Regions from separate parts of the Pseudomonas sp. FW306-02-D09B genome, predicted to be linked through region 1. Evidence: predicted binding sites of a transcription regulator. Region 1 holds the regulator's gene; each other region holds the start of a gene.
The links. The regulator FliA, encoded in region 1, starts transcription of late flagellar genes. The targets are predictions, from matches to a motif close to CTAAAGTTTNNNNNNNNNNNGCCGNTAA.

Region 1 (10,506 bases):
CGCATTGTTGACCATCGGTGACGGTTTGGTGGCGCAATTGCCATCACTGCTGCTGTCCACCGCGGCGGCGATCATGGTGACCCGTGCATCCGGTTCGGAAGACATGGGCAAGCAGATCAATCGGCAGATGTTCGCGTCGCCCAAGGCGCTGGCGGTAGCTGCCGGTTTGATGGCAGTCATGGGCCTGGTGCCAGGCATGCCGCACTTCTCCTTTCTCAGCATGGCAGCCGTCGCAGCAGGCGGCGCGTATCTGTTCTGGAAAAAACACAACATCGTCAAGGTTCAGGCTCTGGAAGAGGTCAAGCGTCAGCAGGACCTGCTGCCGTCGCCCGCACGGGCCATGGAAACCAAAGAGCTGGGCTGGGATGACGTGACCCCGATCGACATGATTGGTCTGGAAGTCGGCTACCGGCTGATCCCGCTGGTGGATCGCAACCAGGGTGGTCAGTTGCTGGCGCGGATCAAGGGCGTGCGCAAGAAGCTTTCCCAAGATCTGGGCTTCCTGATGCCGACCGTGCACATTCGCGACAACCTCGATCTGGCGCCGAGTGCCTACCGCCTGACCCTGATGGGGGTGATCCTCGCGGAGGCGGAGATTTATCCGGATCGCGAACTGGCGATCAACCCCGGGCAGGTCTACGGCACGCTCAATGGCATCACCGCCAAAGATCCGGCCTTTGGTCTGGAAGCGGTCTGGATCGAAATCAGTCAGCGTCCGCAGGCACAATCCCTGGGGTACACCGTGGTCGATGCCAGTACGGTGGTGGCGACTCACCTCAACCAGATTTTGTACAAGCACTCCAGCGAGCTGATCGGCCACGAAGAAGTTCAGCAGCTCATGCAATTGCTGGCCAAAAGCTCGCCGAAACTGGCCGAGGAGCTGGTGCCGGGCGTCGTTTCGCTGTCGCAGTTGCTCAAAGTACTGCAGGCCTTGTTGGCCGAACAGGTTCCGGTTCGCGACATTCGCAGCATTGCCGAAGCCATCGCGAACAATGCCGCCAAGAGTCAAGATACTGCCGCTCTGGTGGCGGCCGTTCGCGTCGGCGTATCGCGCGCTATCGTCCAAAGCATTGTAGGCACTGAGTCCGAGCTGCCTGTGATCACCTTGGAACCAAGGTTGGAACAAATATTGCTCAATAGTCTTCAGAAGGCAGGACAAGGCTCGGAAGAGGGCGTTTTGCTGGAGCCAAGCATGGCAGAGAAGCTGCAACGTTCGTTGATCGACGCCGCGCAGCGTCAGGAAATGCAAGGTCAACCGGTGATTCTGCTGGTAGCAGGTCCGGTACGCGCGATGCTCTCGCGGTTCGGACGTTTGGCAGTACCGGGGTTGCATGTGTTGGCGTATCAGGAAATCCCTGACAACAAGCAAGTGACCATCGTTGCGACAGTAGGGCCCAACGGCTGAGGTAGTGGTTTATGCAAGTTAAGCGTTTTTTCGCCGCCGATATGCGTCAGGCCATGAAGCTGGTTCGCGATGAGCTGGGCGCTGATGCGGCCATTATCGGTAATCGCCGGATCGCCGGTGGTGTCGAGCTGACGGCTGCCCTGGATTACAAGCTGTCGGCGCTGGCCCCGCGTGTACCGAACATTGAACTCGAAGACGAGTTGCGCAAGACCCAGTCGCGGATCGTCACGGCTCAGGCTGAATTGAGCCTGCGTGGCGACGGCGAAGGTGATGCGAGCGCCAGCACCAATCGCCAGTTGTTTGCCGGCCTGCCGCTGACCGCTGCGGAACCGTTGATCGAGCCGACCTTTGCTGAGCGGCCGCGTCCTGCTTCAGCGCCTGTGCATTCTGCCGGGGTCGATCCGCGGGCTTTCGACTCGATGCGTTTCGAACTCAATGGCCTGCGTGAATTACTCGAAGTGCAGTTGGGTTCGCTGGCCTGGAACCAGCTGCAAGGCAGTCGCCCGCAGCAAGCCAACCTGTGGCGTCGCCTGCAACGCATTGGCCTGTCCGGTCCGTTGTCGCGCGATCTGCTGGAACTGATTACTGACATTGAAGAACCCCGCCAGGCCTGGCGCATGCTGTTGGCGCACCTGGCGCGGATGATCGTGACTCCCGAGATCGAACCACTGGAAGAAGGTGGCGTGATCGCCATGGTCGGCCCTGCCGGCATGGGCAAAACCACCACGCTGGCCAAGCTGGCCGCACGTTACGTGCTCAAGTACGGCGCGCAGAACATCGCGTTGGTGAGCATGGACAGCTTCCGCATTGGGGCTCAGGAACAGCTCAAGACTCTGGGGCGTATCCTCAATGTCTCGGTGACTCACGTCGACCCGGGCCAGTCCCTGGCGCAAGCCCTTGATCCGCTGTTGCGCAAGCGTGTGGTGTTGATCGACACCGCCGGCCTGCAGGCCAGTGATCCGGCGTTGCGCATGCAGCTGGAAAGCCTGGCCGGTCGCGGGATCAAGTCGAAGAATTATCTGGTGCTGGCCACTACCAGCCAAAAGCAGGTGCTGACTGCCGCTTATCACAGTTACAAGCGGTGCGGGCTAGCAGGCTGCATTCTGACTAAACTGGATGAAACAGCGAGCCTGGGCGAGGTGTTGAGCCTGGCAATCAGCCACGAATTACCTGTCGCTTATCTGACCGACGGGCCACGGATCCCGGATGATCTACATTTACCGCGCCGGCATCAGTTGGTCAGTCGCGCCGTTAGCGTGCAGATGCAGGAAGAACCCAGCGAAGAAGCCATGGCTGATATGTTCGCTGACCTCTACCACAGCCCGGCCAAGCGTGTCGGCTGAGGTAATAATGAATAGATTTGTATCTACATCGATGGCCTGCCATGCATTGTTCACAAGTGAGCGCGCAGCCAGTCATGTAGTCCGCGTCTAAGCAAGACAAGGTAAAGAACGAACATGGGCAGCATGCATCCCGTACAGGTGATCGCAGTGACCGGCGGCAAAGGTGGCGTCGGGAAGACTAATGTGTCAGTGAACTTGTCCCTGGCTCTTGCTGAGCTCGGCCGGCGCGTCATGCTGCTGGACGCCGATCTGGGGCTGGCGAACGTTGACGTCCTGCTGGGGCTTACGCCCAAGCGTACGCTGGCCGACGTCATCGAAGGCCGCTGTGAACTGCGCGATGTATTACTCCAGGGGCCGGGCGGAATTCGCATTGTTCCAGCAGCGTCCGGTACCCAGAGCATGGTTCATCTGAGTCCAGCCCAGCATGCTGGCCTGATTCAGGCATTCAGCGACATCGGCGATAACCTCGACGTATTGGTGATCGACACGGCGGCGGGCATTGGTGAGTCGGTCGTCAGTTTTGTTCGCGCAGCCCAGGAAGTATTGCTGGTGGTGTGCGATGAGCCGACGTCGATCACTGACGCCTACGCGCTGATCAAGCTGCTCAACCGCGATTACGGCATGAACCGCTTCCGCGTGCTGGCCAACATGGCGCAAAGCCCGCAGGAAGGGCGAAATCTGTTCGCCAAGTTGACCAAGGTCACGGATCGCTTCCTCGACGTCGCCTTACAATACGTCGGTGCGGTGCCTTACGACGAATGCGTGCGCAAGGCGGTGCAAAAGCAGCGCGCCGTGTATGAAGCGTTTCCTCGCTCCAAATGTGCACTGGCGTTCAAGGCCATCGCGCAGAAAGTCGATACCTGGCCGTTGCCCGCCAACCCGCGTGGGCACCTGGAGTTTTTCGTCGAGCGTCTGGTGCAGCAAACTGCGGGTCCGGTTCTATGACAGCCAGCGGTTACAACCTGTACAAGAAGTCGGCGCGTGACGCGCAGTACGAACTGATCGAGCGTTACGCGCCACTGGTAAAACGTATTGCCTATCACCTGTTGGCGCGCTTGCCGGCCAGTGTTCAGGTCGAGGACCTGATCCAGGCAGGCATGATCGGTTTGCTTGAAGTGTCGACCAAATACGACGCGAGCAAAGGTGCGAGTTTCGAGACGTACGCGGGGATCCGTATCCGTGGTGCGATGCTCGATGAAGTCCGCAAGGGTGACTGGGCGCCACGCTCGGTACACCGCAATACCCGGATGGTGAGTGATGCGATTCGCTCAATTGAAGCTAAAACCGGGCGTGACGCTAAAGATCACGAGGTTGCGGCCGAACTCCAATTGAGTCTCGACGATTATTACGGGATTTTGAATGACACCTTGGGCAGTCGCCTGTTCAGCTTCGACGATCTGTTGCAGGACGGCGAGCATGAAGGGCTGCACGAGGATGGCGCGAGTGCTCATCTCGAACCGTCGCGCGACCTGGAAGATGAACGCTTCCAGGCTGCACTGGCGGATGCGATTGCCAATTTGCCGGAGCGTGAGCGACTGGTGTTGGCGCTGTACTACGACGAAGAGCTGAATCTCAAGGAAATCGGTGAGGTCCTGGGGGTCAGTGAATCGCGGGTCAGCCAGTTACACAGCCAGTGCGCGGCCCGTTTGCGGGGGCGTTTGGGGGAGTGGCGAGCGCGCTGACAGCAGTGTGGGGACACTGCGAACGAAACAGGCAGGGCGTAACGCTGTGCCGGTCTTCATCCGTTGTGCTCCAGACAGTCGTCGAGTGCTCTGCCGAATTGATTGAATGGCGTGTTCAGGTGCTGAACGCGTTTAAGACTGCTTGGAGGTCGAATTGGACAAGAACATGAAAATCCTCATCGTTGATGACTTCTCAACGATGCGGCGGATCATAAAAAACCTGTTGCGTGACCTTGGGTTCACCAACACGGTCGAGGCGGACGACGGTATTACCGCCATTCCCGTCCTCAACAGCGGGAGCATCGACTTTCTGGTAACGGACTGGAACATGCCTGGCATGACCGGTATCGATTTGCTGCGCCACGTGCGCGCCGATGAAAAGCTCAAGCACCTGCCGGTGCTGATGGTCACTGCCGAAGCCAAGCGCGAGCAGATCATCGAAGCCGCTCAAGCCGGTGTAAACGGCTATGTGGTCAAACCCTTCACGGCCCAGGCGTTGAAAGAGAAGATCGAAAAAATATTCGAACGCATCGGTTGATGCGCGGAGCCACTGCGCCACGGGGGGAGCTATGGAGCAAAGAGAATCTTCACAGGGCGATTTCGAATCGACCCTGAAAAAACACGCTCACGAACTGGTCGAAAGCCTTGAAAAGGGCAGGTTCGGTGACGCTGTGCAACTGATCCATGAGCTCAATCAGACCCGTGACCGCGGCCTGTACCGGGAGGTGGGCAAGCTCACTCGCGAGCTGCACAGCGCGATCGTCAATTTTCAGATTGACCCGAACATGCCGCAAGCCGAGGAAGTCTCACAGATCACGGACGCCACCGAGCGCCTGTCCTATGTGGTCAAGCTGACCGAAGCGGCCGCGAACCGGACCATGGATCTGGTCGAGAACAGTACTCCGCTGGTCAATGGCCTGAGCACTGACGCCCAGGCCTTGAGCGCCGACTGGGGGCGTTTCATGCGCCGCGAAGTCGGTGCCGAAGAGTTCCGCGAACTGGCCCGGCGTGTCGACGGTTTCCTGACGCGTAGTGTCGAGGAGAGCCAGGTCGTCTCGGGCAACCTCAACGATATTCTGCTGGCACAGGATTACCAGGATCTAACCGGTCAGGTGATCAAGCGCGTGACTCAACTGGTCACCGAAGTCGAAAGCAACCTGCTCAAGCTCGTGCTCATGGCCAGTCAGGTAGACCGCTTTGCGGGCATCGAACATGACCATGAAGCGATGCTGGCTGAAAAAGATCCGCAAAAACATCTCTCTCAGGGTGAAGGTCCGCAGATTCATGCCGATAAAAGAGAAGACGTTGTGTCCGGTCAGGACGATGTGGACGATTTGCTATCCAGTCTTGGATTTTAGGTTTTTTAGGTTTTTAGACCTTTAGGAGCACCCCCTTAATGAGCTTCGGCGCCGATGAAGAGATCCTTCAGGATTTCCTGGTTGAGGCCGGCGAGATTCTAGAGCAACTGTCCGAACAGCTGGTCGAGCTGGAAAGCCGACCAGATGATGCGGATTTGCTCAATGCAATTTTTCGCGGTTTTCACACTGTAAAAGGGGGCGCCGGCTTCCTCCAGCTCAACGAGCTGGTGGAGTGCTGTCACATCGCCGAGAACGTGTTCGACATCCTGCGCAAGGGTGAGCGTCGCGTCGACTCGGAACTGATGGACGTGGTTCTCGAAGCGCTGGACGCGGTGAACGGCATGTTCAGCGAAGTCCGCGAGCGTGCACCGATCACTGCAGCTACACCGGAACTGCTGGCGGCTCTGGCCCGTCTGGCCGAGCCTCAAACAGCCGATGTGGCGCAACCGGTTGCAGAGGTGGTTGAAGCACCTGCCGCTGAAAGCGAATCGGGCGACGTCACCGACAATGAATTCGAACTGCTGCTGGACTCGCTGAACGCGGTCAAGGCGCAAGCCGAGGCGGGGACGCCTGTCGCCCCGGCACCTGAAGTGGCTGCCGGCAGCGATGAAATTACCGATGCCGAGTTCGAGTCGTTGCTCGATCAATTGCACGGCAAGGGTCAGTTCGCTGTCGATGCGGTGGCAGCGCCAGCCGCACCGACTGCCCCGAAAGCGGCAGGCGACAGCTCCGACATTACCGACGACGAATTCGAAGCACTGCTCGATCAGTTGCATGGCAAAGGCAACTTCGCCGTTGATGCCCTGGAATCGGCAATTGCTGCCGTTCCGGCGCCTGCGGCACCTGTGGCTGCGGCCGCTGGCAGCGATTTGATCTCCGATCACGAGTTCGAATCGCTGCTCGACGAACTGCATGGCAAAGGCAAGTTCACGGAGGTCGGCACCGGTTCTGCTGCTTCTATGGCGACGCCAGTTGCCAAGGCTGCAGCGCCAGCACCTGTGGCTAAAGCGCCCGAGCCAAAAGCCGAAGCGCCTAAACCTGCTGCCGCTGCTGCACCGGCCCCAGCTCGCGCACCGGCCTCACCGCCACCGGAAAAACCGGCCAGTGAAGCCGAGACCACCGTGCGTGTGGATACCGCACGTCTCGACGAAATCATGAACATGGTCGGCGAACTGGTACTGGTGCGTAACCGTCTGGTTCGTCTGGGCCTCAACAGCGGCGACGAAGCCATGTCCAAGGCCGTGTCGAACCTCGACGTGGTCACGGCCGACTTGCAGACCGCGGTGATGAAGACCCGGATGCAGCCGATCAAGAAAGTCTTCGGGCGCTTCCCGCGGCTGGTTCGCGACCTCGCGCGCCAGTTGAAGAAAGAGATCAACCTGGAGCTGGTCGGCGAAGAAACCGACCTCGACAAGAACCTCGTCGAAGCCCTGGCCGACCCGCTGGTCCACTTGGTGCGTAACTCGGTCGACCACGGTATCGAAGAACCGGCTGATCGTGAGGCGATGGGCAAGCCTCGCAGCGGCAAAGTGATTCTGTCCGCAGAGCAGGAAGGCGATCACATCCTGCTGTCCATCTCTGATGATGGCAAGGGCATGGACGCTGATGTCTTGCGCAGTATTGCCGTTAAGAAAGGCTTGATGGACAAGGATGCGGCGGACCGTCTCAGTGAGTCCGACTGCTTCAACCTGATCTTCGCGCCGGGTTTCTCGACCAAAACCGAGATCTCCGACGTGTCCGGTCGTGGCGTGGGCATGGACGTGGTGAAAACCAAGATCGCCCAGCTCAACGGCACCATCAATATCTACTCGACCAAGGGCAAAGGCTCGAAGATCGTCATCAAGGTCCCGTTGACCCTGGCGATCATGCCAACGCTGATGGTCATGCTCGGCAACCAGGCCTTTGCTTTCCCGCTGGTCAACGTCAACGAGATTTTCCATCTCGACCTGTCGCGCACCAACGTGGTCGACGGTCAGGAAGTGGTGATCGTGCGGGACAAGGCGCTGCCACTGTTCTACCTCAAACGCTGGCTGGTCAGCTCCGCCGCTCACGAAGAGCAGCGTGAAGGCCATGTGGTGATCCTTTCGGTGGGCACTCAGCGGATCGGCTTCGTCGTCGATCAGCTGGTGGGCCAGGAAGAAGTGGTCATCAAGCCATTGGGCAAAATGCTTCAGGGAACCCCGGGCATGTCCGGCGCCACCATTACCGGTGACGGCCGAATTGCCTTGATTCTCGATGTCCCGAGCATGCTCAAGCGTTACGCCGCACGGCGTATTTGATTCTGGCGGAGCGGGGCGACTGAGCCTCGCTCCGTCTAACGGAGTGTTTATGGCAGTCAAAGTCCTGGTGGTGGATGATTCTGGTTTTTTCCGCCGCCGCGTCTCGGAAATTCTTTCAGCGGATCCGAGTATCCAGGTTGTCGGTACGGCGACCAACGGTAAAGAGGCGATCGATCAGGCCCTGGCCCTCAAGCCAGACGTGATCACCATGGACTACGAGATGCCGATGATGGATGGCATCACGGCGGTGCGGCACATCATGCAGCGCTGTCCTACCCCGGTTTTGATGTTCTCCTCACTGACGCACGAAGGCGCTCGGGTCACTCTCGATGCACTGGATGCCGGCGCAGTGGATTTCCTGCCGAAGAATTTCGAAGACATCTCGCGCAATCCCGAGAAGGTCAAGCAACTGCTGTGCGAAAAGGTCCACAGCATTTCGCGCAGTAACCGTCGTTTCAGCGCCTACAGCGCCCCGGCTCCAGCCGCCGCGCCAGCCCCGACACCGGCACCTTCGAGTTTTGGCAGCAGTGCGCCTGCGCCTGTGCGTCCGGCCCCGACGCCGATTCCTGCGCGTGCGCCGGTTAGCGCCTCGTCGCCAGCCCCGAAACGCAAAGCCTACAAGCTGGTTGCCATTGGTACGTCAACCGGCGGCCCGGTTGCCTTGCAGCGGGTGCTGACGCAGCTGCCGGCAAACTTCCCGGCGCCGATCGTGCTGATCCAGCACATGCCGGCGGCCTTCACCAAGGCTTTCGCCGAGCGTTTGGACAAGCTCTGCCGGATCAGCGTCAAGGAAGCCGAGGATGGTGACATCCTGCGTCCGGGCCTGGCCTTGCTGGCACCGGGTGGCAAGCAAATGATGATCGACGGCCGTGGCGCGGTGAAAATCCTCCCGGGCGACGAGCGTCTGAACTACAAGCCGTGCGTGGACATCACCTTCGGTTCAGCGGCCAAGTCCTACGGTGACAAAGTTCTGGCGGTAGTCCTTACCGGCATGGGCGCCGACGGTCGCGAAGGCGCGCGTCTGCTCAAGCAGGGCGGTAGCGCGGTCTGGGCCCAGGATGAAGCCAGTTGCGTGATCTACGGCATGCCGATGGCGATCGTCAAAGCCGATCTGGCAGACGCGATCTACGGCCTCGACGATATCGGCAAGCACCTTGCCGAGGCGTGCATCTGATGGATGTTTTAAGCCTCATCGGGATCATCATGGCGTTCATCGCCATTATTGGTGGCAACTACCTGGAAGGCGGGCATCTCGGTGCCTTGGCCAATGGCCCGGCGGCACTGATCGTGCTCGGCGGGACCATTGGCGCTGCGTTGTTGCAGTCGCCGATGAGTGCCTTCAAGCGCGCCATGCAGATTCTTCGCTGGATCCTCTTTCCGCCTCGCGTCGACCTGGCCGGTGGTATCGACCGTGTGGTCAACTGGAGCCTTACCGCGCGCAAGGAAGGCTTGCTCGGGCTTGAAGGGGTAGCGGACAGCGAACCCGACAGCTACTCGCGCAAAGGCTTGCAGCTGCTGGTCGACGGCGCTGAGCCCGAGTCGATTCGCAGCATCCTCGAAGTGGATTTCTACACCCAGGAAAGCCGTGACATCGAAGCCGCCAAAGTCTTTGAAAGCATGGGCGGCTACGCGCCGACCATCGGTATCATCGGTGCGGTCATGGGCCTGATTCATGTGATGGGCAACCTGGGTGATCCGTCGCAACTGGGCAGCGGCATTGCCGTGGCCTTCGTCGCGACCATCTATGGCGTGGCCAGTGCCAACCTGGTGTTGTTGCCGATTGCCAGCAAGCTCAAGTCCATCGCGTTGCGGCAGTCGCGTTATCGCGAAATGTTGCTGGAAGGCATTCTGTCGATCGCCGAAGGTGAAAACCCACGCTCCATCGAGTTGAAGCTTCAGGGCTTCATGGACTGATGGGGGTAATGGACTATGGCACGCCGCCGTCAGCACGATGAACACGTCAACCACGAGCGCTGGCTGGTGTCCTACGCGGACTTCATCACACTGCTGTTCGCCTTCTTCGTGGTGATGTATTCCATCTCTTCGATCAACGAAGGCAAGTACAAGGAAATTTCCGAAGCGCTGGTCGGGGTCTTTACCAACTCTGACCGTGCCCTCAAGCCGATCCCCATTGGCGAAGAGCGTCCGAAGACGGTTACCCCGGCCAAGCCGCTGGTCAAGGACAGCGAGCAGATCGATGCCGGCATCGCCCAGGCCAGCAAGGATCCGCTCAAGAGTATTGCCGATGACATCAGTGCGGCGTTTGGCGATTTGATCAGCTCCAATCAGATGACCGTGCGTGGCAACGAGTTGTGGGTCGAGATCGAACTCAACTCGAGCCTGTTGTTCGGCAGCGGCGATGCGATGCCCAGCGATATCGCGTTCAACATCATCGACAAGGTCGCGGCGATTCTGAAACCGTTCGACAACCCGATTCAC
Region 2 (10,506 bases), on a different contig from region 1:
TTCTTGCGGGTGGGCAAAAACCAGCAGGTTCTGCAATCGGATGGCTTCGCGCAGGGCTGTGGGCTCAGTGCTGTAGTCCTGGACCAGCAAGTGCACCTGCTGGATCAGTTTCTCTATGCTTTCCTTGCCTGCCTTGTCGCTGTCGCGGCCCAGCAAAAACAGAATCCGCACCAACGCTTCCAGGGGGCCGCCATGGGGCAGCGCATCCTGCAGGCGTTCGATCAGGGCCTGGTCCTGCTGGTCGGCGTGTGCCTGGAGATTTCGCACCGGACTGTTGCTGGTGAGGGCACCCAGTGCGCCGTAGATACCGTAAAAACACAGCTCCTGAGTGGCGTCACGCACATCGCGATAAGCATTCAGGGCGTCTTGTATCTGGTTGGAGAACAGCTCCTGCCACGCCAGCAACGGGTTGTCCTGGCGTGCGGGACGACGATCGCTGCTCACTTGGGAGGCGGCCCCGGCTAACCACCACAGCGCCGGATTCAGGCTGCTCCATAGTAATTGCTGCTGATGGAAGGGGTGCGTCCTGCGTATCAGTTCGGCAATGGGCTCGTTGACGACTTGACGCAGCCACGGGCGTATGAACCCGTCGTAAAACTCGCTGTTGATTTTAGAAGCATGCTCCACCAGAGAGAATTCGCGATCGTCATCACGGGCTGGCTCGACGTCATCATGGATATCAGCGATTCGCCTTGATTCGAAACTCACGCTGTATTGCACGTCACCGCTGCCTGAGGGGGCCGGCAGATCGTCGATCAGCATTTCGTATAGCCCTGCCGGCAGCGCATTGATGGCTTCGACTGCACCAAGCAATTCACGGTGTTCACGCCGCGCCACCTTGCCGGAAACAAAGATGCCCAGATGGCCGATGCTGGCGTGTCGCAGGTAGACGATGGTACGCCCTGCATCATGCAAGGCGAGATCGCTGGGATAGACATCGGCGATCCAGTTCAACGCTTGCTGGGGAGGGGTGATGTTGTCTCCGTAGGAGCAGAACACCACCACCGGTACTTCGATCCGTTTCAGGTCGATACCGGAGCTCTTGCGGCCAAGGCCGCCGGACAACTGGTTGCCGATGAAAAGGTCATCGACAATCATCTCGATCTCTTCGCCGTTGAGCAGGGTCGGGCTGCCCCACCAGCGTTCGAAGTCGAGAAAGCGCGCAGCCTCACTGTCGATCTGGCTGAACAACTGGTAGTACTTGCCCCAATAGGTGTTGGCCGGGTCCAGGTTTTCGAAATTGCTGACCAGCCAGGTGCCGTCGAAACGGTTATTGCCCAAGTCGCTGCCCAGGCGAGCCATCCAGCCACCACCCAGCAGGCCACCGGTGTAACGCATCGGATTGCGTCCATTGACACCGGCCCAGTACGACAAGGGGGCACCATTGATAATGATCAATCCCGGCAGTTCCGGCCGTGTTGCCGCCAATCCCATTAAGGCCCAGCCGGCCTGGCAGTTGCCGATAATGATCGGCTTGCTGTTGGCCGGGTGAAGGGTGCTGACGACCTCGATGAACCGGGCCTGGGCTTCGACGATATCGGCCAGGGTTTGCCCAGGCTGTGGTGAGTGGCTGAAAGAGATGAAATAAGTGGGGTGGCCGGCTCTGAGGCTTTCGCCTAATACCGAATCCTGTTTGAAACCGCCGATTCCCGAACCATGGCCGCCGCGCGGGTCAATGATGATCACCGGCTGGCCATTGCCGTCGATTTTTTGCTCGGGACCCAGGAGGATTCGCAGCAGTGAATAGTTGACCGGGCGCGGGAGGTCGGCGCCTGCGATCAGGGTTTCATGATCGAACTTGAGCAGCAGCGGATACCCGGCGCGTTCATGGGCCAGCGTATTGTCGCCGCGCTGGCGCAGGGTGTCCCAGAACAGCAGGCAGCGTTGGCCAAGGTCGGTGACATATTCCTGCCATTCAGCAGGCGTAGGTTGTCTGAGTTGACCCTGCTTCAGCGGCGCGAGGGTTTTTTCCTGGCGCTGGCGCAAAGCATCAAGGATGTTCAGCGTATTGAGGCGCTGCAGATGACTCAGGTGTTCGAACAGGCCGCGTTGAGAGAAGGGTTTTTTATATTGCGATGCAATAATGTCTTCCTGGCCCATGGTGATCTCCTGAGGTTATGCATGCGAAGCAGCGGTCTGCGGCTCATTGATGAATGAGGCCCAGGCTGTCCGCTTGATGTCAGGAGTCTATAGCGAATACCAGCCGTGGTGGAAAAACTTTTGTGCGCTGCACAAAAAAACCATTGCCAAAAAAAATTGTGCGCTGCAATATTAAATCTAGCGCGATGACCGGCAGGATCGCTATCGCGTCCTCAGGCCTATGCCGGCCTTTCAGAATCAGGAGATTCAAGCATGTCTTTTTTCAACTCGGAAAAATTGCAAGACGCTCAGAAAGCCAACCTAGACCTCCTGCAGCAAATCAGCGGCAAAATCTTCTCCAGTGTTGAACAGCTCAGCCAATTGCAGTTCAAGACACTGCAGGCCTCCACCGAGGAGCAGTTCGAAGTCTTTCGCAAGCTGCTGGCAGTCCGTGATCCACAAGGGTTCGCTGAGCTCCAGGCTTCTTTCACCCAGCCAAATGTACAAGCCGAACGCCTGGCTGAGTTCAATCGCCAGGTGCAAGCGTTGATTGTCGGCACTCACTCGGAAATCACCAAGCTGGCCTCGCGTCAGGTCGAGGCGGGCACCCAGCAGGTGCAAGAGTTCGTTGACGTGATCAGCAAGAATGCACCGGCTGGCTCCGAGCCTGTTGTGGCCGCATTCAAGTCGTCGCTGGCGAATGCCGGTACCGTTTTTGAAAGCGCACAGAAAGCCGTAAAACAGGCTGCTGACGTTGCCCAGAGCGGTTTTGAGGCAGCGACCGCAGCAGCCGGCAAAGCCGCTCCAGGTGCCAAGGCTACAAGTGGCAACAAGTAAGTCACATTAGAGCGGTTGAACGGATGGCGATGGGTTTACTCCCCATCGCCATTTTTTTTCGTCCTGCCACCGGCACCCGGCTTGCCTGGTGGCATGCCGCCGAACAGGCCGAAGAGGTTCTGAGTGTTCAGGTAGAGGGCTTTCGACTGGTCTACATACTGGCGCATCAAATCCTGCATGACCGGTGCTTGCTGGTGCATGAACTCACTCCAGGCTTCAGAGGACTGAGCTCCGGTCTGGGACTGGATGTCGATGACCGTCTGGATGCTTTTATCCAGGTAGCTGCCGAGGACACTCTGGTAGGGACCGTAGAACTGGATAATCCCCATGAGCATCTCACTGGAGAATATCGGCTCACCGCCACTTTCGGCTTCCAGAATGACCTGCAGCAAAATACTTCGGGTCAGATCCTCGCCGGTCTTGGCGTCGACCACCTCGAACGGGATTTTATCGACGACCAACTGGCGTATATCCGCAAGGGTCAAATGACTGCTGGTGTGCGTGTCATATAGACGGCGATTCGGGTACTTCTTGATCAGACGGGTGGTGTTCCGACTGTTATCTGTCATGCGGGGCTACTCATGGCGAGCCTGATTTACGGGCATCTTATCCTACTCTGACCACTGCCACTCCAATGCGTCGCCCCACGCGGCACGCACTGGGTGTTCAGAGTAAGGACTTGTTTCATCTTTTGAGTGCGATCCACGCTACGGGTCTTTTGCTTGTGCTTTTTTTTTGCAGGCGTTAACCGAAGAGGCCTACCGCTCGATCGTCTTGCTCCAACGCGCATTCCATTCCGGCCGCCGTTGGTTGACCTGATGCCAATCGATAGAGATGGCCTTCGCAAATATTCGGTGGGCAGGCCTGATATCTCATTCCGCATGTATGGAAATGATGCGAGCTTTCAGGTCGTCCATGAAAGTCTCCAGCCTGTTTGAAACGCTATTTATCCAGGGTATTCAATGATATAGCGGCACGCTTTTGGATCCAATTTAATGGAGTTTGAGTAATGCAACTCATTGTTATTAAAAGAGTTTTTGAAAAATACGGCTAACCTTTTCCTGGTGCCTGCCGATGGCACTTTTACAGGACACAGGGAGCAGTAGGAATGAGAAACAACCAACCCGTTACACAACGTGAAATCGCGCTTGCACCTCAACAAAAACTGATCTCGACAACCGATGCCCGAGGCGTCATCACTTACTGCAATGACGCCTTCGTCGAGATCAGTGGTTTCGACCGGGCCGATCTGATTGGCGCCCCTCAAAACATCGTTCGCCATCCTGATGTGCCACCCGCCGTTTTTGCCCATATGTGGGGCGCTCTCAAGCAAGGCAATCCCTGGATGGGGATCGTCAAGAACCGCTCCAGGAATGGCGATCACTACTGGGTCAACGCTTACGTCACACCGATTTTTGAAGGCAGCCAAGTGGTTGGTTTTGAGTCGGTCCGGGTCAAACCTACCGCCGAACAGATCCGCCGCGCCGAAGCCCTCTACAAGCGCATCAGTCAGGGAAAGCCGGCCATTCCCACTCGAGACAAGTGGCAACCTGTCCTCCAGGATTGCCTGCCGTATCTGGTTATGGGGCTGGTGGGCACTTTGGGGGGGATGTTCCTCGATTCCACGCTGGCTTTTGTCGTCGCGGCAGGCGTCTCGGTTCCATTCGGCCTGATGACGTCCCGCTGGCAAAAGCAAAGCACTTTGCGTCTGTTGCGGATGGCTGAACCGTCCACGTCCGATCAACTCATCGCTCAGATGTACAGCGATGAGCGCGGGCCTCAAGCACGTTTGGAAACGGCTTTTGTTAGTCAGACTGCACGGCTGAAAACCTGCCTGACGCGCCTTCAAGACACTGCTGAGCAACTCAGTGGGCTTGCCGGAAGGTCCAACGTTCTGGCGTCCGATAGCTCACAAGGTCTTGATCGCCAGCGTGTCGAAACCGAGCAAGTGTCCGCGGCGGTCAATCAAATGGCGGCGACTACGCAGGAAGTCGCGAGCCATGTCCAGCGCACCGCTGACGCCACCCAGGAGGCTAACCAGCTGACCGGGCGCGGACGCGATGTGGCCAGAGACACCCGAGAAGCCATCGAGCGTCTTTCCGCGGTGGTCGGTGAAACCGGGCAAACGGTGGCGCAGTTGGCCAAGGACAGCAATGAAATCGGCACAGTCGTCGACGTGATCAAGGGCATTGCCGATCAAACGAACCTGCTGGCCCTGAATGCCGCGATCGAAGCGGCACGTGCTGGCGATATGGGTCGAGGCTTCGCCGTGGTGGCTGACGAGGTTCGTCAGCTGGCGCAGCGCACGTCTGAGTCGACGACACAGATCCACGGCCTGATCACCAAGCTCCAGGCGTCCTCCAATAACGCTGTGCAGACCATGGAAAGTGGTCATCGTCAGGCCGAAGAGGGCGTGGCGTGGGTACTTGAAGCAGACAAGGCGTTGGTGGGTATCAGCGAAGCAGTAGCCAATATCACCGACATGACCACTCAGATTGCGGCCGCTACCGAAGAGCAAACCGCCGTTGCCGAGGAAATCAGCCGCAATATCAGCACCATTGCGCACCTGGCAGATCAGACTTCAGAGCAAGCCCATCACTCGGCAGAGCTCAGCAACGAGCTGACTAAAACGGCGGCCACTCAGTACTCACTGGTCGAGCGGTTCAATCGATAACCTGATTCTCTGCGTATATGGCAACAGTGCCACGCTGATCCTGAAGCAGGTGGGGTTGGCGTGGTACAAGACGCGCAGGGCAGATGCGTTTGGATAGTACAGTTAACAAAAGCAGCCCATTGACCAATGTTGGTCAGTTAATAGATTCAGGGCACGATGCATGACCCGTAGCAGCAGGCTTCGCCAGCTGCTACGGGGGTGATACGGCTTAACTGATGGGGTAGAAAATGAATCAAAACACGGCCGGCAGGATGACCCGTGAAACTTTTTGGTATCCGGTTGCCGTTGCGACTGGCCTGATCGGCACGGTGGCTGCGGTCACTGCGGTGTTGATCAGGCTGCCGTCGGCCATTGTCATCTCTCCTCTTGGTCGAGTCCCGAGATGGGGTGCGAGCATCCCGCTTCCAGATGTCGATAGGTGTCGATATCTGTCAGGCAGAGCATTTTCCTGCCATCCCTGAGCTCAATCCAGAACGTCACGTCTGCATCAGCCCGGGTCATGGCGGTGTCTGTCACGGACCAGGTGGGGGCAATAGCCATCGCAGCGGCCAAGCCCATACCGGCACAGCGTTGTGTCAGTGCGATCGGAGTTTGGTTTATGACGTTAATGTGTTTGATATCGGTAACCGGGACACTGATACCTGGCCACGGATAGAGCGCTGTCTCGATACTGACCACACCGGAGTCGTACGCCCCCACTCCATGAAGAAAATCACCAGCTAGAACATTGATTTTAGCCATGTGGAAATCCTCCCGACATCTGTTGCATCAGGGGCTATTGATGTTTTGTGATGACCGCTGCGGCGGCCCATTTGATGTAGGGCATCGCAACCCGGTTCGCCACCAAACGTCAACAGATCCAGAATATTCCACGCCCCAAAAAGGGGCGCGTCAACGACTCTGCGACGAAATACTGTTGAACTGATGTCGGAGAGGGAGATAGAAGACCGTGAGGGCAGGGCTGTCATAGGCTAATAACCGCCACCACCCATCCCGCCGCCCGTACTGCCAGATGGCTCTCTGGCCTTTTGCTGCATATGACTCCATTCCGCACACGTCATAAAGCTCTTGTGGTCGACTTTGCCTCGACCATCAAAACTGACATTGAACGTGTGCTTTTGGCCGGCTTGCGTGAGCATGTAGTCAAAACAGGTGCCGGGCTCGACGGTGCGATCACTGATTGATAAAGGCTTGCCGCCGATTTGCTGGACTTGATCCTTGCTCATGCCCATTTCTACTTTTGCGACCAGCGGTTGCTCTCGATAGACCGATGTCTCGGAGCTGCATCCAGCCACCGCGGACAGCACGACGACCAGTGCGAATAGACGGGTGTTCATGACTGGGCTCCCGAAAGTGAGTGTTGTGAAGAAACTCTTGGGTGCATCAATAAAAGTAAAGTCGAGTTCGGTGGTGTACGCCAAATATCCTCAAGGCTGAGGCATTGGCGTGCAAGGGAAGGGCAGATAACAGGAAACCCACGCGTGGCGGGGTTTGCGAAAAGAAGCAGAGCGATTTTCAGAAACGCTTGAAGACGTTCCTTTTCGATAGGTTTGTTCTCAATAATGCAACAGTGCGTTCCCTTAATTACGCTGGATGTCTACCCGGCCTCGCGTTACATTTGCCACATTTTATTGCAGAGAATAATTATGCGAATTTTGATAGGTGCGCTTGCTGTTGCAGCGTTGGCGGGGTGCTCTTTGCCGGCCTCCTTGGTTCCGGGAGAACCAAATGTCAGCGAGATCACTGCCAAGGTTCCCAAGGATTACGCCCAGTGCGTTCTGCCGGCCTGGCAGCGCGAGATTCCTAAAACCACCCAGACCTCGATTTCAAACGGCTACCGGATTACTGCGCCGAGCGTTGTGACGGCCGATGAGACGCTGGATATCGTGAAGTACAAGAATGGGAGCCGCGTATCGCTGTATCAAGGCCCGCCGTGGGCCAAATCCCGCGCTCTGATGAAGTCGGTGCACGACTGTTTGTAATTCCTGCCTGATGAATTGACGTTGGAATGATGCCGGATGCGCGCACCACTGCTTTGGCTGTCTGTTCTGGTCACGATTGTTTATTGATTGCCTGCTTGCCAAAAAGCCGGGTCGAAGGGGGATGACCTGATGTCGTCCCCCTCAATAAACTCATAGATGCAACCACGCCAGCGAACCCAGCACGACGCTAATGCCAGCGGCACTGTACGCGACCCGTTTCAGCCACTCCTTACGCGTCAACAAAGTGATCGCTGCCAGCGAAATGGCAATCTGAATCGCCGTCATTGCCTGTGCCCAACGGTGATGCTGGTGCAATACCAATTCTGATTTTTCATCCCACTCGCGAGCTTCTGCTTCGAGGGCTTCCGCTTTCTTGCGCACTTCTTCTTTTTCGGTTTTGTAGCGTTGCGCTTCGGCGGTGTAGTGCGCAGCATCGAGGCCGGGGATGTGTATCGCCAGTTCAGAGAGGTTTTGTCGGCTGGATTTCGCCTGGTAGTAATTCCACTCGTTGGAGGCTTCGGTTTTCTTGATGGCGGCGTTGTTCTTGTCCATGGCCGCTTCGCTTTCCGTGGAGCCCGCCTGATAGCTGAGCATGGCGCCGATGGTTGCCATGATCGCCGTCATCACCGCTATCTTGCTGGCGAAACTGTCCCCACGGGCCTGGGCGTGTTCGGTCGCGTGTTCCAGATGCTTTTCGTGGGGGCTGGGGACTTCGAAGTCTTCAGTCATGGCTGTGAGTCTGCAGGAGTGAATAGGTATCAAATTGTAACTGGAGTGGATGCCTAAGGCGCTATCTCAATCATCCTGCCCATCCGGACTTGCATACTGCTGCAACCCTTCAACCAGCGCGTCGAAGGTCGCGCGGCATCGCGGGCTATTGCGCAAGTCTTCATGCATGGTGACCCAGGTGTCCAGTCCCAGCGAAAACGTCGTCGACAGCACGCGTTGCAATGCTGCATCACGCTTGGCCAGCGGAACCTGGCAGAAGCCGATGCCGGCCCCCGCGCGTATCAATGCCAGCTGCGCCAGATCGCTGTCGCTGCTCAGTGAGAAGAGCTGGCGGTCAATGCCTTTGATGGACTTGGTGATATTGCGGATAAAGGCGTTCGGCTGGTCGTAGCCGATGATCGAATGGCCGGCCAGTTCGTTGAGGTCGCGCGGCATGCCATGTTGGTTCAAGTACTCGGCACGCGCATGTAGCCCAAGTTCGATTTTACCGATCCGACGCGCCACCAGCTGCTCTTGACGGGGGCGCATCATGCGCACGGCGATGTCGGCTTCGAGCTGCAAGAGATCGACCACACGATTAGTCAGTACGAGTTCTACTTTCAACGCCGGGTGTTGTTGGCGAAGCCGGGTGATGATGGGCGGCAATACTTCGACGCCAATCACGTCGCTGGCTGAAATACGGACAATCCCGTGTACAGCCGCGCCTTGACTTGAGGCGGCTCGCTCAATCGAGGCCGCTGTACTTTCCATGGTTTGTGCGTGGGCGCGCAGGGTCAGTGCCACTTCGGTGGGCATCAGCCCTGTTTGTGATCGTGTAAACAAAACGACATCCAGCGCTTTTTCGAGCGCGGCGATGTGCCGGCCGACCGTTGGCTGTGTGATGCCGAGCAAGCGCGCCGCGCCCGACAGCGATCCTTCATTGAGTACGCCCAGGAAGGATCGATAGAGCTCCCAACCAATATTCGATGCCATGCATAAATGTATAGCGTCACGCTGATCTTCTGCAATTTATCTATAGCGTCCATTCGCTCAGGATCAAGCCCTCTATAACCTTGAGGTGTCAGGCATGAACGGCAATAAAGTGCTGGTACTGGGAGCGACAGGAGGGATTGGCGGGGAAGTGGCGCGTCAATTGAAAGACGCCGGTTGGGAGGTGTGCGCGCTAACACGTCATCTCGAAAAAGCTGTCGATCAACAAGCGGACATCACGTGGTTACGCGGTGATGCGCTGAATCGGCAGGAGGTTATCGAGGCCGCGAAAGGCTGCTCGGTGATTGTGCATGCGGTCAATCCGCCGGGCTATCGTCGATGGCCGGAGCTGGTGTTGCCGATGCTCGACAACACCATCGCTGCGGCCGTGATCGAGGGTGCAACCATTGTGCTGCCCGGCACGGTTTATAACTTTGGCCCTGATGCTTTTCCGGTATTGCATGAAAGCTCACCGCAGCAGCCGCTTACCCGAAAAGGCGCTATTCGGGTGGAGATGGAGCAGCGCTTGCGCAAGGCTGCTGACAATGGTGCTCGTGCGTTGATCGTTCGCGCCGGAGATTTTTTCGGGCCGCGAGCCGCTAGCAACTGGTTTTCCCTCGGCTTGATCAAGCCGGGGATACCCGTCAAAGCAGTGAGTTATCCAGGTGAGCAGGGCGTTGCTCACCAGTGGGCCTATCTGCCTGACGTTGCGCGGACCATGGTCGAGTTGCTGGAGCGCCGCACCACTCTCCAAGCCTTCGAAAGATTTCATATGGCTGGTCATCTGGATACCGACGGTACTCGAATGAGCCGTGCTATCCAGCGTGTTGTTTATCGGCACGCAGGCATGGAGCCGCGTGTGACAGCGTTCCCGTGGTGGTTGCTGACACTGGCTTCGCCTTTTGTCGTGACCTTCCGTGAAATGCTGGAAATGCGTTATTTGTGGCGCACGCCAGTGCAAATGGACAATGCGCGATTGATCGAGGTGCTGGGTCGCGAGCCGCATACGCCGTTGGATGAGGCTGTCGAAGCGGCGTTGCTGGGCATGGGGTGTATCCGTCGAGACGGCTTGGCGACTTTTTCCTGATGCAAGAACACTAACAGGTGTCTTCATTGGCGGTCACTGACCGACTTGAGTTTCGCAGACAAAGTAATTGCTCTTTCGATTCTTGGCGGTGAGATCGATCGTCAGCTTTTTGGCTGCTGCCATGCATTGTTTGTAAGCATCAGCGTGTA
Region 3 (10,506 bases), on a different contig from region 1:
TGCATTCATGCCCTGGGCCAGCAAGGCGCCGACCAGTCCGGCCAGCACATCCCCCAGACCCGCGGCAGCCATGGCCGGGTGGCCTTGATGACACAGCGCCAAACGACCATCGGGACTGGCAATCAGGCTGCCGGCCCCTTTGAGAATGACGGTGGTTGTGTATTTTTTGCTCAATGCATGGGCCGCGGCGGGGCGATCGGCTTGAACCTCGGCCGTGGAAATCCCCAATAACCGCGCCGCTTCCCCCGGATGCGGAGTGATCACGCAATCCTTTGGCAGGCGCACATCACCCCGGCTCAGCAAATTCAGCGCATCGGCGTCCCAGACCTGCGGTAACGGGGCGTTGGCCGCTGCCGACAACAAACTGCGACCCCACGCGCCCTTGCCGAGCCCCGGTCCGACCACCAGCACACTGGCCTGGCCGAGCGGGTCCATCAGTTGGTTGGCCGAGTGAACGCCCAGCACCATGACTTCGGGCACCCGCGCCAATGCGGCCGGTACATGTTCACTGCGGGTCGCCAGAGACACCATGCCCGCGCCGCTGCGCAGGGCACTTTGGGCGCTCAAGAGAATGGCGCCGCCGAAACCCCGATCGCCACCGATCAGCAGGACGTGACCGAATCGGCCTTTGTGAGCGCTCGGTGCCCGAGCTGCCAGCCGCGGCAGGTTGTCTGGATTCAGGTGATAAGCACTGACGGTGCTTTCAGCAACGATCTGCGTGTCGGCTTGCAGATCGTTGAACTGCAACTCCCCCACCTGATCCGCCGCATCGCCGGTGAACAGCCCAAGCTTGAGGCCGATGTACGTCACGGTGAGGTCGGCCTGAACCGCAACCCCGAGGACTCGCCCGGTATCGGCGCACAGACCGGACGGGATATCCACCGCCGCAACGGGCAGGCCACAGGCATTGATCGCCTCGATCGCAGCAACATAGGGTTCGCGCACCTCACCGCTCAGGCCGGTGCCCAGCAGCGCATCCAGCACCACCCCACGCAGTTCGATGGCAGGTGACCAGGCCTCGACGACAACCCCGGCGGCCAGCGCTTCGGCATATGCCAGCGCGGCATCGCCCTGCAAGCGCGACGGTTCAACCACCGCCAGCACTCGCACCTGCCAACCGGCACGCAACGCCAGTACCGCCACCAGATAACCGTCCCCGGCGTTATTGCCGTGGCCCGCCAACACACTGAGCTCAGTGGCCGTCGGCCAGTGCCGGACCAACGCTCGCCATGTGGCACGAGCCGCCCGATGCATCAGTTCGAAGCCCGTTGTCCCGGCCGCAATCAGCCGCGCGTCGAGCGCACGGACCTGTGCGGCGCTGTACAGTGCGTCGGGTAAATGGTGTTTTGTCTGCGGCATGCGTCTTCAAGCTCCGATGTCTGGCAGAATTATACGCACCTCAGCTCCGGTTTCCCCTGCCTCATGCCTGCAATTACCACAGATCTTCCTGCTCTCGCCCAATCGATCAAGGACTGGGGCCGCGAGTTGGGCTTTCAACAAGTCGGCATCAGTGGTCTGGACCTGGCTGAGCATGAACAACACCTGGAGCGCTGGCTCGAAGCCGGCTACCACGGCGAAATGGATTACATGGGCGCCCACGGCAGCAAACGCTCACACCCGGAAGAACTGGTGCCGGGCACATTGCGGGTGGTTTCACTGCGCATGGACTACCTGCCGGGCGACACTGAAATGGCCAAGCGCCTGGGCCAACCGGAAAAAGCCTACGTCTCGCGCTATGCCTTGGGCCGCGACTATCACAAGCTGATCCGCAAACGCGTGCAGCAACTGGCCGAGAAGATTCAGCAGGTCATCGGCCCTTTCGGCTACAGGGCTTTCGTCGACAGCGCCCCGGTGCTGGAAAAAGCCATCGCCGAACAGGCCGGTCTCGGCTGGATCGGCAAAAACACCTTGGTACTGAACCGCAAGGCCGGCAGTTACTTCTTTTTGAGCGAGCTGTTCGTCGACCTGCCGCTGCCGGTCGACCCACCTCACAGCACCGAGCACTGCGGACGCTGCACGGCGTGCCTGGACATCTGCCCGACCAAGGCCTTCGTCGGCCCCTATGTGTTGGACGCCCGCCGCTGCATTTCGTACCTGACCATCGAGCTGAAAACGGCGATCCCCGAAGATTTGCGACCACTGATCGGCAATCGGGTGTTCGGTTGCGATGATTGCCAGATCGTTTGTCCGTGGAACCGCTTCGCCCGTCCGTCCGGCGAAAGCGACTTCAAACCGCGACACAACCTCGACAACGCCGAGTTGGCCGAACTGTTCATGTGGGATGAAGAGAAATTCCTGAGCAGCACCGAAGGCTCACCGCTGCGCCGCGCCGGTTATGAGCGCTGGCTGCGTAACCTGGCCGTCGGACTTGGCAATGCGCCTTCAACGATTCCGGTGCTGGAAGCCCTGAAGGCGCGGGCCGATTACCCATCGGAGTTGGTACGCGAGCATGTGCAATGGGCGCTGAAACAACACGGACTCGCGTAGGAGCTCTGGTGTCAGGCTTCGTCGTTGTAGACGAACTTGGGCATTTCCCAGTGGAAACGAATCGCCAGCAAGCGCAGCAGGAAGCCGCCAAACAAGGTGATCAGAATCGCCTGTTCGTCGGGTAATTGCAGGTAAAGGCAGAGCATGTAGCACCAGGCGGCAGCGAACGAGACGCTGGCGTAGAGCTCGCGACGGAAGATCAGCGGGATGTCGTTGCAGAAGATGTCGCGCAGGATGCCGCCGAACACTCCGGTGATCACCCCGCTGACCGACGCCACCAACATGCCGTGGCCCGTTTCCAGCGCAATCATGCAGCCGATCAGGGTAAACGCCACCAACCCTACGGCGTCGAGTACCAGGAACAGCGAGCGCAGATGGCGCATCCAGCGTGCGGTAAAGACCGTGAGCATTGCCGCAGCCGAGGTCAACACCAGGTATTCCGGGTGTTTGACCCAGGTCAGCGGATAGTGCCCGAGCAGCACGTCACGCACCGAACCACCGCCCAGCGCCGTCACGCAGGCGATCAGCACCACGCCAAACCAGTCCATGCCACGCCGACCGGCAGACAACGCCCCAGTCATGGCTTCAGCGGTAATGGCAATCAGGTAGAGCATCAGCAACATGGCGGCGGTCCTTACGAGAAGGCGCGCAGTCTACTCAGATCGTCGGGGCACCAAAAGAGGGCGCAGGAGCATTCACCTACAACCTGTGGCGAGGGGGCTTGCCCCCGTTGGGCGGCGAAGCAGCCCCAAAACCTGCGATCGCATTTCATCAGGCATATCGCATTGGCTGATTTCACGACTGCTCCGCAGCCGAACGGGGGCTAGCCCCCTCGCCACACTAGCCCTCAATACTTGGGTATCAGAACTTGATGAAATGCGTGCGGTAGTGCTGCAACTCGGCGATCGACTCGCGGATATCGTCCAGCGCCAGGTGCGTGCTGCCCTTCTTGAAGCTGTCGCGTACGTCCGGAGCCCAGCGTGCGGCCAGCTCCTTCAAGGTCGAGACGTCGAGGTTGCGGTAGTGGAAGTAGCTTTCCAGCGCCTTCATGTGCGTATAGAGGAAGCGCCGGTCCTGGCAAATGCTGTTGCCGCAGATCGGCGACGTGCCCTTCGGCACCCACTTTTCCAGGAAGGCGATGGTCTGGGCTTCCGCTTCAGCCATACTGATGCGGCTGTCGCGTACCCGCTGGGTCAGGCCGGAGCCACCGTGTTGACGGGTGTTCCACTCGTCCATGCCCGCCAGGATCTCGTCGCTGTGGTGAATGGCGATCACCGGGCCTTCGGCCAAGGTGTTGAGATTGCTGTCGGTGACAATGGTGGCCATCTCGATGATGACATCGGTGTCAGGGTTCAGACCGGTCATTTCCAGATCGATCCAAATCAGGTTCTGCGGGTTTTGCATGTGTCGGCTCCTCGGCGTAGGCATGCAGTTTAGCCTAGAGGACTCTCGGGGCGTGCTAAACTCGCGGCCGTTTTACCTAATCGCTGCATTATCCACACGGAACACCCATGGCCAAACGCCAACTCAATCGTCGTCAAAACTGGCGCATCGAAAAGATTCAAGGTGAGCGCGCTGCACGCGCCGCCAAACGCGAATCCTCCGCCGTCGAAGCGCTCGAGGGCGGCGACCTTGGCCCCGAGCAGACGGGCCTGGTGATCGCTCACTTCGGCGTTCAGGTCGAGGTCGAAGCCCGCGACGGCGAACTGGCCGGCCAGGTGTTCCGCTGCCATTTGCGGGCCAACCTGCCTGCGCTGGTGACCGGCGACCAGGTGGTCTGGCGCGCCGGCAACCAGGGCATCGGCGTGATCGTCGCGCAATTGCCGCGCAAAACCGAGCTTTGCCGTCCCGACAGTCGTGGCCAGCTCAAGCCGGTCGCAGCCAACGTCGACATGATCGTGATCGTCTTCGCCCCGCTCCCCGAACCTCATGCCAACCTGATCGACCGCTACCTGGTCGCTGCCGAACACGCCGGTATTCGCCCGCTGCTGTTGCTCAATAAGTTCGACCTGATCGACGAGCAGAATGCCCCGGCGCTGAATGCCTTGCTGGCGGTCTACCGCACGCTGGGTTACCCGGTGCTGGAAGTCTCGGCGCACCATGGCAATGGCATGGAGCAGTTGCAGGAACAACTGGACGGGCGCATCAGTGTGTTCGTTGGTCAGTCCGGCGTCGGCAAGTCCTCGCTGGTCAACAGCCTGCTGCCGGAAGTCGAAACCCGTGTCGGCCCGCTGTCCGAGCTGTCCGGCCAGGGCACCCACACCACCACCACCGCGCGATTGTTCCACTTCCCCGGCGGCGGTGAGCTGATCGACTCCCCGGGTATTCGGGAATTCGGCCTGGGCCACGTCAGCCGTGCCGACGTAGAAGCCGGTTTCATCGAGTTCAACGACCTGATCGGCACCTGCCGCTTCCGCGACTGCAAGCACGACCGCGAACCCGGTTGCGCCCTGCTCAAGGCACTGGAAGAAGGTCGCGTGCAACAGCAGCGCATGAATAGCTACCGCTCGATCATCGCCAGCCTGCCGGAAACCAGCTATTAACCAGAGCGCTCAGCAACCCCGACACTGAAGGCTGCTGACCGCCCACTGGCGCACCGACAGACAATAAAAAGCCGCGATCATCGCGGCTTTTTATTGGGTCACTGCTTGGGTGGCCCGGCCGGTTTGGCCGGGTCGCCGGCTTTCGGTGCCGGAGCGTCGAACAGGTTCAAGCGTTCCCGAAGCTCGTGTGCCGGCAAGGGTTCCTTGTCCGCCGGCAAGGCGTTCGGATCGGCAGGGACGGCAGGCACTTCACCCGGAGCGCCCTGCCCCGGTGTCGGTGTTGGTGCCGGTTCCGCGCCTTGTTCACCCTCGATGGCGCGCTGGGCCTTCTTGGTCAGCACGACGATGTCGATGCGGCGGTTGACCGGATTGAGCGGATTTTTGCGATCGAACAACGTCGACGAAGCGTAACCCACCACCCGCGCCACTTGCTGTTCCGGATAGCTGCCCGCGACCAGCGCCCGGCGAGCGGCGTTGGCACGGTTGGCCGAAAGCTCCCAGTTGCCGAACTCACCGGTGCCCGCATAAGGCTTGGCGTCGGTGTGACCACCGATGCTGATCTTGTTCGGCACCGCTTTGATGGTGTCAGCCATGGCCAGCAGAATGTCTTCGAAGTATGGTTTCAAGCGCGCACTGCCGGAGTCGAACATCGGCCGATTTTCGGAATCGATGATCTGGATGCGCAAGCCATCCGGGGTGATTTCGAAAAGAATCTGATCCTTGAACTTCTGCAACTGCGGGTTTTCTTCGACCTTGTTCTGCAGCTCTTGCAGCAACAGTTCCAGACGCTCGTGCTCGACCTGTTCGGCCATGCCTTCGACCTGCTCGGTATCGACGGTGACCTTGTCCGGTTGCGGCTGCGACTTGACCTCGGGGTTGAGAGTCTTGTCCGGCGCCAGCACCGGCGTGCCGCCCAGGTCGATAATGAACGGCGTACCGCTTTCAGAGAAGCCGATCGGGTCCTTGAAGTAACCGGCAATGGCGATCTTCTGTTCCGGTGTGGCGGTGGATAGCAGCCACAGCACCAGGAAGAACGCCATCATTGCCGTCGCGAAGTCAGCAAAGGCGATTTTCCACGCGCCCCCGTGATGCCCGCCAGCAATGCGCTTGACGCGCTTGATGATTATCGGCTGATTATTTTCCATGACTTAACGACCGCGAACCGCTTGTTCCAGCTCAGCGAAGCTCGGACGGTGTGCCGGGTACAGAACCTTGCGCCCGAACTCCACCGCCAGCGATGGCGGCATGCCGGAAGCCGAAGCCACCAGCGAAGCCTTGATGGCTTCGTAGATGTTCAGCTCTTCCTTGGCATCGTGAGCCAGGGAGTGCGCCAGCGGGCCAAAGAAACCGTAGGCCGCGAGAATACCGAAGAAGGTACCGACCAGTGCGGCACCTACGTGCAGACCGATGGACTTCTGATCGCCCTCACCCAGCGAGGCCATGGTCACCACGATACCGAGTACCGCCGCAACGATACCGAAGCCGGGCATGGCATCGGCGATACCGTTGACCGCGTGGGATGGGTGCTCGAGGTCTTCTTTGAGGCTGTACAACTCCATGTCGAACAGGCCTTCAAGCTCGTGCGGCGCCATGTTGCCGGACGACATGATGCGCAAGTAATCGCAGATGAACGCGGTCATGCGGTCGTCTTTGAGAACCGCCGGGTACTTGGCAAAAATCGGGCTGGCAGCGGCGTCTTCAATATCGCCTTCAATGGCCATCATGCCTTCGCGACGGCTCTTGTTGAGTATCTCGTAGATCAGGCCCAGCACCTCCAGGTAGAAGGTGTGATTGAAACGCGAACTGAACATGCCCAAGGATTTCTTGAGCACGTGCATCGTCATGTGACCGGGGTTGGCCTGAAGGAATGCACCCAGCGCCGCACCGCCGATGATCATCACCTCGAAAGGCTGAATCAGGGCGGCAATCTTGCCGTGGGAAAGCACGTATCCGCCGAGCACGCTCGCGAATACGACGATGATGCCGATAATTTTAGCCATAGGTAGAAGGTACTTACTTAAGTCGGGTTCAAGGTCATATTCGGAAGTTAAAAAATCTCTTCTTCTACTTATCGGCAAAACTGCGCCAGACTATAGCCAGTTAAGGCGAAAAGCTAATTTGGCCCGCTCCGGGCGTGTTTAATGCAGACGATGATCGCGCCCAACCATGGCTAATGAAACGACCGTTCCAACTGCTGGACCGACCACACTCGAAGGCTGGGTCAAGCTGCTCGATGGCGTAACCTTGCCCGTGCCGCGAGCCAGCCATGATCGCGTCTGCAAGGCTATCGCCGACAATCGCAGCTCGTTGCGCGATATTGCCGAACTGATGCAAGGCAGCCCGGCCCTGGCCCTCAGCGTCATCCGCGAAGCCAATCGCCACACCCACGGCAGCATGAGCGAGCCCAGCGAGAACCTGGAAGTGGCGATCAACCGCCTCGGTCTCAAGCGCACAGAAGAACTGCTCGCGCGCCTGCCTGCCCTGCCCGAGAACGAAATCCCGCCGGCCCTGCGCCAACTTCAATTGATCAGCCTGCACGCGACCCAGCAGGCCAACGGTTTTTTTGCCAGTCGCCTGGCGCGGCTCTGGCAGGACATCCACTGGGGTAGCCTGCTGTTCCTCTCGCCGTTCTGGCCACTGGCCCTGACCTTCCCGCAACTGCTGGAAGACTGGGAACTGCGGGTCCTGCACAAGCGCGAGCCAGCACGCAAGGTCGAAAAAGAATTGTTCGGCGTACGCCTGCTGGAACTCGGCCAGGCACTGGTGGAAGTCTGGCGCCTGCCCATCTGGGTAGGACAAGGCTATCGATTGCTGCTGGATGAACAACGCGAGCTGGCGAAAGTCGTGCATATCGCCCGCGACGCCGAGCACCCGTTGCGCCAGCAAAACCGCCTTGATGACGACCCGACGCTGCGCCGCTGGCTCAACCAACCGGCCAACACGGTGTTGCTGGCCAACGGTCTGGCGTTATCGGCACAGCAAGCCTGGAGCAGCCCTCACTGCCTGCGCTGGCAGTTGCTGACCAGCCTCTACCTGCAAATGCCGATGGACGAGGTCCAGCAGCAACTGCACCAGCAAGCCGCACTCAGCGCCCGCAACCATGCCATGCCGGACCTTTGGCATCCCGCCGGGGCATTGCTCTGGCCGTGGGACGAGCGACGCCTTCATCGCGGCCAGCTTCCGGCGCCAGCCCCCACCGCCGAAGACCTGACAAAGTGGCGCAAGCAATGCGCAGAACTGCTGGCGGAGCCGAGCCGCTTTACCAATGCCATGCACCTGACCACCTTCGCCCGGGACGCGCTGGTTGCCTGCGGCATGCGTCGGGTGATGATTCTGATGGCTGATCGCACGCACAGCCAATTGCGCGTGCACCAGATTCACGGCCTGCCTAAAGAAGCCGCGATGCTGAACTTTGTGGTCAGCCAGAGCACCGTGCTGCAACGCTTGCTCTCGCAACAGGCTCAGGTGCGGCTGACGCCAGTCAACAACGCACAGTTTTCAGCCTTGCTGCCTGCCAGCCTGCGCGCACTGTTCGGTGGCGAGCACCTGCTGCTGCGTTCACTGGTCAACAATGGCCGGGTGATCATGCTGGTCGTGGCGGACCAGGGCGGCGGTCCATTTTCGGAAATCACCGTGCAAGCCTTCGGCAAAACCGCACAGTGCATCGAAAAAGCCCTGCACAGCTTTAGCCACCGCGGCCAATAGCCGTTGCGCTACAATCCTTCCCTTTGTGCTCTGGAGACCTCACATGTCTGACTTCTCTGGCTTGTCGCTGGTCATCGAGCCGAGCGACCTGCTCGCCCGTCTCGATGCTCGCGAACTGATCCTGGTCGACCTGACCAGCAGCGCCCGCTACGCCGAAGGCCATATTCCCGGCGCGCGCTTCGTCGACCCCAAACGGACTCAACTGGGTCATCCGCCGGCACCGGGCCTGCTGCCGCCACAGGCTGCACTTGAAGCCCTGTTCGGCGAACTGGGGCATAACCCGGACGCGGTCTACGTGGTCTACGACGATGAAGGCGGCGGTTGGGCCGGACGCTTCATCTGGTTGCTGGATGTCATCGGCCACAGCAACTACCACTATGTGGACGGCGGCCTGCTGGCCTGGCTGGCGGAAGGCTTGCCGGTTTCAACCGAGGTTCCAGCGGCTGTCGGCGGCCCGGTTGCACTGACCTTGCACGACGAGCCCACCGCTACCCGCGAATACCTGCAAAGCCGTCTTGGCGCCGCCGACCTGGCAATCTGGGACGCACGCGGGCCGCTGGAATATTCCGGCGAGAAAGTCCTCGCCGCCAAGGGCGGACACATCCCCGGCGCAGTCAATTTCGAATGGACCGCCGGCATGGACAAGACCCGCAACTTGCGCATCCGCACCGATATGCCGCAGATCCTTGAACAGCTCGGGATCAGCAAAGACAAAGAAGTGATTACCCACTGCCAGACCCACCATCGCTCTGGCTTCACCTATCTGGTGGCCAAGGCGCTCGGTTATCCGCGGGTCAAAGGCTACGCCGGCTCCTGGGGCGAATGGGGCAACCACCCCGACACGCCTGTTGAGATTCAAGGTTCTTAAGGACAGTTAATGAAAAAGCGTTTGTTTATCCTCAGCCAGTACCTGCTGCCTCATCACCTGCTCTCGCGTCTGGCCGGCTGCATTGCCGAATGCCGCGTGCGCTGGTTCAAGAATGCCTTCACCGCCTGGTTCGCCAAGCGTTATCAGGTGGACATGTCGCAAGCGCTGGTCGAGGACCTGACCGCTTACGAACACTTCAACGCGTTCTTCACCCGCGCACTGAAAGATGGCGCCCGCCCGCTGGACCAGACCCCGGGCGCAATCCTCAGCCCGGCTGACGGTGCCGTCAGCCAGCTCGGCCCGATCGAGCATGGTCGAGTGTTCCAGGCCAAGGGCCACAGTTTCAGCGTGCTGGAATTGCTCGGCGGTGATACGGCAAACGCTGCGCCGTTCATGGGCGGCGATTTCGCCACTATTTACCTGTCGCCCAAAGACTACCATCGCGTACACATGCCGCTGGCCGGCACCCTGCGCGAAATGGTCTACATTCCGGGCCGGATCTTCTCGGTCAACCAGACCACCGCGGAAAACGTTCCAGAGTTGTTCGCCCGCAACGAGCGCGTCGCGTGCATCTTCGACACCGAGCGCGGGCCAATGGCTGTGGTATTGGTCGGTGCGATGATCGTCGCTTCGATCGAAACCGTCTGGGCCGGGCTGGTAACGCCACCCAAGCGCGAACTGAAAACCTTCCGCTACGACGAAGCTGCCCGCGCGCCGATTCACCTGGAAAAAGGTGCCGAGCTGGGTCGCTTCAAACTGGGTTCGACGGCGGTTGTGCTATTTGGCCCGAATCAAGTGAAGTGGGCTGAAGAGCTGGCGGCTGGTTCGCCAGTGATGATGGGCCAAGGCATGGGCTCGCCGAACGCCTGATCTGCACGCAGATCCAATGTGGGAGCGGCGGTG

Region 2: the regulator FliA is predicted to act here: its motif matches at 3,967-3,994, upstream of AC3WK5_RS18605 (methyl-accepting chemotaxis protein).
Region 3: the regulator FliA is predicted to act here: its motif matches at 7,099-7,126, upstream of motA (flagellar motor stator protein MotA).

The regions. Positions count from the first base shown of each region.
Region 1 is NZ_JBYSXY010000012.1:106,897-117,402, forward strand. Features, by position in the region: gene flhA (flagellar biosynthesis protein FlhA) at 1-1,405, shown strand, start outside; gene flhF (flagellar biosynthesis GTPase FlhF) at 1,417-2,748, shown strand; gene fleN (flagellar synthesis regulator FleN) at 2,863-3,693, shown strand; gene fliA (RNA polymerase sigma factor FliA) at 3,690-4,430, shown strand; gene AC3WK5_RS19930 (chemotaxis response regulator CheY) at 4,597-4,968, shown strand; gene AC3WK5_RS19935 (protein phosphatase CheZ) at 5,000-5,788, shown strand; gene AC3WK5_RS19940 (chemotaxis protein CheA) at 5,827-8,067, shown strand; gene AC3WK5_RS19945 (protein-glutamate methylesterase/protein-glutamine glutaminase) at 8,117-9,241, shown strand; gene AC3WK5_RS19950 (flagellar motor protein) at 9,241-9,981, shown strand; gene motD (flagellar motor protein MotD) at 9,997-10,506, shown strand, end outside.
Region 2 is NZ_JBYSXY010000011.1:37,302-47,807, forward strand. Features, by position in the region: gene AC3WK5_RS18590 (DUF3141 domain-containing protein) at 1-2,100, opposite strand, end outside; gene phaP (TIGR01841 family phasin) at 2,353-2,916, shown strand; gene phaR (polyhydroxyalkanoate synthesis repressor PhaR) at 2,952-3,485, opposite strand; gene AC3WK5_RS18605 (methyl-accepting chemotaxis protein) at 4,025-5,590, shown strand; gene AC3WK5_RS18610 (hypothetical protein) at 5,945-6,331, opposite strand; gene osmE (osmotically-inducible lipoprotein OsmE) at 6,562-6,927, opposite strand; gene AC3WK5_RS18620 (hypothetical protein) at 7,237-7,572, shown strand; gene AC3WK5_RS18625 (DUF4337 domain-containing protein) at 7,723-8,301, opposite strand; gene AC3WK5_RS18630 (LysR family transcriptional regulator) at 8,368-9,273, opposite strand; gene AC3WK5_RS18635 (SDR family oxidoreductase) at 9,368-10,357, shown strand; gene AC3WK5_RS18640 (hypothetical protein) at 10,391-10,506, opposite strand, start outside.
Region 3 is NZ_JBYSXY010000002.1:213,613-224,118, reverse strand. Features, by position in the region: gene AC3WK5_RS05255 (NAD(P)H-hydrate dehydratase) at 1-1,359, opposite strand, end outside; gene queG (tRNA epoxyqueuosine(34) reductase QueG) at 1,423-2,487, shown strand; gene AC3WK5_RS05245 (trimeric intracellular cation channel family protein) at 2,499-3,110, opposite strand; gene orn (oligoribonuclease) at 3,349-3,891, opposite strand; gene rsgA (small ribosomal subunit biogenesis GTPase RsgA) at 3,999-5,030, shown strand; gene motB (flagellar motor protein MotB) at 5,129-6,175, opposite strand; gene motA (flagellar motor stator protein MotA) at 6,179-7,030, opposite strand; gene AC3WK5_RS05220 (HDOD domain-containing protein) at 7,197-8,735, shown strand; gene rhdA (thiosulfate sulfurtransferase) at 8,779-9,603, shown strand; gene asd (archaetidylserine decarboxylase) at 9,613-10,473, shown strand.